DNA from 2 places in the Priestia sp. AB genome. Region 2 is predicted to be linked to the other one. Evidence: a T-box and tRNA genes for the amino acid it is inferred to sense, from the RefSeq annotation. Region 2 holds a T-box; the other holds one or more tRNA genes.
The links. A T-box is a leader RNA that pairs with one kind of tRNA and senses whether it is charged. The one in region 2 lies ahead of POF52_RS01120 (valine--tRNA ligase), so its partner is inferred to be a tRNA-Val.
Positions count from the first base shown of each region.

Region 1: it has a tRNA-Val gene. The T-box ahead of POF52_RS01120 (valine--tRNA ligase) is inferred to sense a tRNA for this amino acid. The anticodon was not compared.

Region 1 is NZ_JAQMYN010000005.1:138,505-140,984, forward strand. It holds gene POF52_RS16825 (arylamine N-acetyltransferase family protein) at 7-762, opposite strand; gene POF52_RS16830 (DsbA family oxidoreductase) at 783-1,394, opposite strand; tRNA gene POF52_RS16835 (tRNA-Val) at 1,525-1,596, shown strand; gene POF52_RS16840 (DEAD/DEAH box helicase) at 1,765-2,480, shown strand, end outside.
Region 2 is NZ_JAQMYN010000001.1:228,925-231,404, reverse strand. It holds gene POF52_RS01120 (valine--tRNA ligase) at 1-1,058, opposite strand, end outside; T-box leader at 1,141-1,385, opposite strand; gene POF52_RS01115 (hypothetical protein) at 1,616-1,813, shown strand; gene ysxE (spore coat protein YsxE) at 1,825-2,480, opposite strand, start outside.

The DNA of each region.
Region 1 (2,480 bases), on a different contig from region 2:
AACATATTAATAAAATCCTTTAATAATATAAAAATGATTTTGTAAAATATCAGGTATTTCTTCTTCTGAAACGTTCCTTTTCGTCTTTTTTTCGCCATCTGTTACAGTTAGCGTTTCACCAGAGAGGGTAATGCGCCCTGTAGGGGTTGCGATCGTAACAAGACGTTTGTGTACAAACGGAGAATCGGCTGACGTTTGATTGAACTCACACATGGGAGCAAAGTCAGTCAGTTTCTTAGGAAGCGTAGACACACGGTACAGCGTTTTCCATACATCATCTTCCCATCGCTGCAAATCATACATATGCTCAGCAACGTTTGTCATACGATAAGAGCCGCTTACATCTCTTACTACTTCCTCATTTAAAGGCATTGGCTTGCGCACAGAATCTCCAAATCCAACGTCTACGATGTAAGGCTGATTTTCAATCGTCACAAGGTTTGTAGCGTGACTTCCTTCAATGGTCCACGTGCCGTCGGGTTTTTTGACGGTAGCTGAAACGTAAGAGACTTCATATCCGCTTTCTTTTAACAGCCAGCCAAATAGACCGTTTAATTCGTAGCAAAATCCTCCACGTAAATTTACAATTACTTTTTGAAAAATTCGTTCTAAATGAATTATAATAGGGGTTTGAGACAGAACATCTAAGTTCTCAAAAGGAACATGAAGCATGTGTTTGTTCTGTAAAGCAGCTAAGCTTTCATACGTTGGGTTATCCGGTTTCTTAGCTAAAAATCGACTAAAATAATAATTAATATTCATCAAATGCACCTCTTAGTAAATCATTTCTCTCTGTCTTTAGCAGAATGTTCATGTAACAGCGCTTTTTCGATTGCCTCTTTGGAAGCGAATCCTTGAAGTACACGGCTGCCAATTTTTAAAGTTGGTACTTTCGTTACATGAGCATCTTCATACGTATGAACTAAGCTATCTTTATGAACTTGTTCGAACGTCCGGTCTTTTAAGATACGTGTAAATATTTCTTTATCTAAATGCAAAGAATCAGCAATTTCTGCTAAGACTTCAATCTGATTAATATCTTTTTCATCTTCCCAATAAGCTTTAAAAACAGCATCTACATAGGCACTTTCTTGACCATGTTTTTTAGCAAAATGAAAGCCTTCATGTGCTAAATGAGTACGCGGGACTGGAGGACACTCCGGCATATTTATTTCTAAGTGCAGCTGTTGTGCTAAGGGAGCTATCGATTGATTCCAAGGTCTCTCTAAAAAATCTTCTATTTGCTCCATCTGTTGGGCTGGTTCAGGACAAAGTTCAAAAGGTTTCCATTCAATCTCAGCTTTTTGTTCTTTCATGACTTCTCTTAAAGGCTTAGTGGCTAGAAAACATAGTGGACAGACAAAATCAAAATAAAATTCAATATGCGCTTTCATCCCGTCACGCTCCTTTATGGCATGTTTTTATTTTATCAAAAATAAAGACAATCCTTCCAACTTGGGAACTGCGGAAAAATAGTTGACAAAATTGGATAACTCTTTCTATAATATAGTCAATACATATCACGAGCGATTAGTTCAGTGGGAGAATACATCCTTGACAGGGATGGGGTCGGGGGTTCGAATCCCTCATCGCTCATACCAAAGCCGTTTTCTTATTAATAAGAGAGCGGCTTTTCTCTTTTGTTTGACAAATCAATGCTACATTAAATCTTGAGCGCGTATAGAAGAATTAAAGTATAATGAAACATAGTGCATCAGGTCATGATAAAGATAATCACTAATTTAAAATAAATGAGGGTACAAAATGAATCAAAGAAGTTTTAGTCAATATGGTCTTAGTGACAAGGTAGCTAAGGCGCTTTCTAGCCTGCAATACAATCATCCTACGGAAGTACAAAGCAAGGTGCTTCCCATCGCGCTAGAAGAAAGAGATGTTGTCGTGAAGTCTCAAACAGGAAGTGGAAAAACGGCTTCCTTTGGCATTCCACTGTGTGAATTAGTTAATTGGGAAGAAAATAAGCCCCAGGCCTTAGTGTTAACACCTACACGAGAGCTGGCCGCGCAGGTAAAAGAAGATATTACAAATATCGGCCGTTTTAAGCGAATTAAAGCAGCAGCTGTCTACGGAAAATCACCGTTTGCCAAGCAAAAAGTAGAATTAAAGCAAAAAACACATATTGTTGTAGGTACGCCTGGGCGAGTGCTTGATCATATAGAAAAAGAAACGCTTGCATTAGAGAAAATTCGTTATTTGGTTATTGATGAAGCAGATGAAATGCTAAATATGGGTTTTATTGACCAAGTAGAAGCAATTATTCAACATCTTCCTAGTGAGCGTGTAACGATGCTTTTCTCCGCTACGCTTCCTGAAGATATTGAAGAGCTTTCTCGCAAGTATATGAAAAAGCCGGTTGATGTTGAAATCAAAGCGAATGGATTAACGACAAGTACGATTGACCATTCTGTTATATCAGTAGAAAACGAACGTAAATTTGAACTGCTGAAAGACGTAACCACAGT
Region 2 (2,480 bases):
CCGCTTCGTTCACTGTGACCTACTGAATGCATGTGGTCTTCAATGTTGAACAATACGCCGTCTTCTTGAAGGTCTTTAACAATTTGCTTACGGCAAACAAAACGATCCATTCCTTCATATTTACCTGCTTTGTCATTCATCGTACCGTCTTGATTCATCACTAAAATACGCTCTAAATTATGACGGTTTCCAATTTCAAAATCGTTCGGGTCATGAGCAGGCGTAATTTTTACCGCACCAGAACCGAATTCCATATCAACATAATCATCGCCTACGATAGGAATTTCACGCCCTACAATCGGAAGGACAACCTTTTTGCCGATTAAGTGCTTATAGCGATCGTCTTCAGGGTGAACAGCTACAGCCGTATCTCCTAGCATCGTTTCAGGACGGGTTGTTGCGATTTCAATATGTCCAGAACCATCTGCCAACGGATAGCGCATATGATAAAACGCACCTTGTACATCTTTGTAAATAACCTCGATGTCTGAAAGAGCTGTTTTTGTAGCTGGATCCCAGTTAATAATATATTCTCCGCGATAGATTAACCCTTTTTTGTAAAGCGTTACGAATACTTCGCGCACTGCTTTAGAAAGGCCTTCATCAAGCGTGAAGCGCTCGCGTGAATAGTCTAAGCCAAGTCCTAGCTTCGACCACTGCTGGCGAATAAAGCTTGCATATTCTTCTTTCCATTTCCATGTTTCGGCTACAAAATTTTCGCGGCCTAGATCGTAGCGGCTTTTCCCTTCGCTGCGAAGCTTTTCTTCTACTTTTGCCTGCGTTGCAATCCCCGCATGGTCCATACCAGGAAGCCATAAAACGTCATGGCCTTGCATGCGCTTCATACGCGTTAAGATGTCTTGTAACGTTGTATCCCAAGCGTGGCCTAAATGCAGCTTGCCCGTTACGTTTGGGGGTGGAATTACAATTGTATACGGCTCTTTTTCAGGATCATTTGTTGCTTCAAAAAACTTCCCGTCTAACCAATACTGATAACGATTTTCTTCAACGGCTTTTGGATCATACTTCGTTGGAAGAGTCACTTCTTTTTCAGACATAATGTATACCTCCATAATATAAAGTTTCAGTCTTTAGAAACTGTGTAAAGCTTTTATAAACATAAAAAAACTCCTTTCCTAATAAAAGGACGAAAGGAGTTGATTTCGCGGTACCACCTTTTTTTATAGACCTATCCCGTTTGATAAGCCTATACACTTCATTTCATAACGGTTGATTAACCGGCTTTTTCTACTGAGCTATGCAGCTGTTCAAAAAAGCTACTCATAGGCGACATTCCGAGTGCACATTCTTAAGAAATCTCACAGCAGCTGATTTCTCTCTCTGAAAGACGAACATCCCGTACTCTTCCTATTCACTGTATTTATGTATGAATTTCTCTTAATTATACTATATGAAAAAATGTTGAATCGTCAATAATCTTCTCCACTTTTTTACGATTATATTCATAATTTTTTTGTTCTGCTCTTTATTTTTTCATTCACTCGCTAATTTTGGAAATAAAATGAAGAGTCCGCTCAAAAAAATGGCACCATTTCTTTCTTTTTTCATATACTTACTTTAACCTGGGCACGTGGATTGAAAGGGGCATGTACAAATGAAGAAACGAATAAATGTAAATTCGTATCAGCTGCAGCGGTGGCTCAAAACAGCAGGAGCGGCTTGTGGACAGTTTATTGTTCCTTTAACAATTTTTCAAGGTATACGTACACTATTTTTCCCTACAACCTTTGATGTACTGTTGTTGGCACTGCTTGCCATACTAGCGGTTGCTTTATATTCCGACTGGATTTAAAAACCCAAGCGCTATTCGTTCGCTTGGGCTTGTGCAGCTGCTTCCGCTGCCATTTTTTTTTGCTGATCTACTTCAAATATTTTAATATTGAGCTGTTCAATGTTTTTCGTCAGCCAGTATGCTCGAATAAATGACTGCATATGTTCAAGCTCTGTTTTACTTTCTTTATGCTGCCTATATTGAACGATACACTGATACAAGGGTTCTGGAAACGCCAAATAACTGTGTAAAAGCAGCCGTTCCTCTTCTCTGAGAGCAAAATGTTTTTCATACGTACTAAACCACTCATAGCTGTCATAGGTAGTTACTGGGTATGTGCGAAGAGTACGGAAATAAAATGAGACCAAATCATAAATCGGTGAAGCATCTTTTGCATGTTCAAAATTAATAAAAAAACCATTTCCCCGTTCGTCATAGATAAAATGTTTAGCCGATAGCTTTCCATGAGACGTAACCAGCCGGATCTTTTCCTTTTCTTCCATTTCATCGTTCCACTGATCGAGCTTTCCAAAACCAAATTCAAGCGCTCTTGTCATTTCATAATAAAACGTACAGTAATGCAATTCAAACGGGGACATATAGATTTTTTTCTCGCATTCTGCTACATACTGCTTCAGCTCTTCCTGACGTTTTTCCCACGTTTCTTTCATCGATGTATAATGATTTT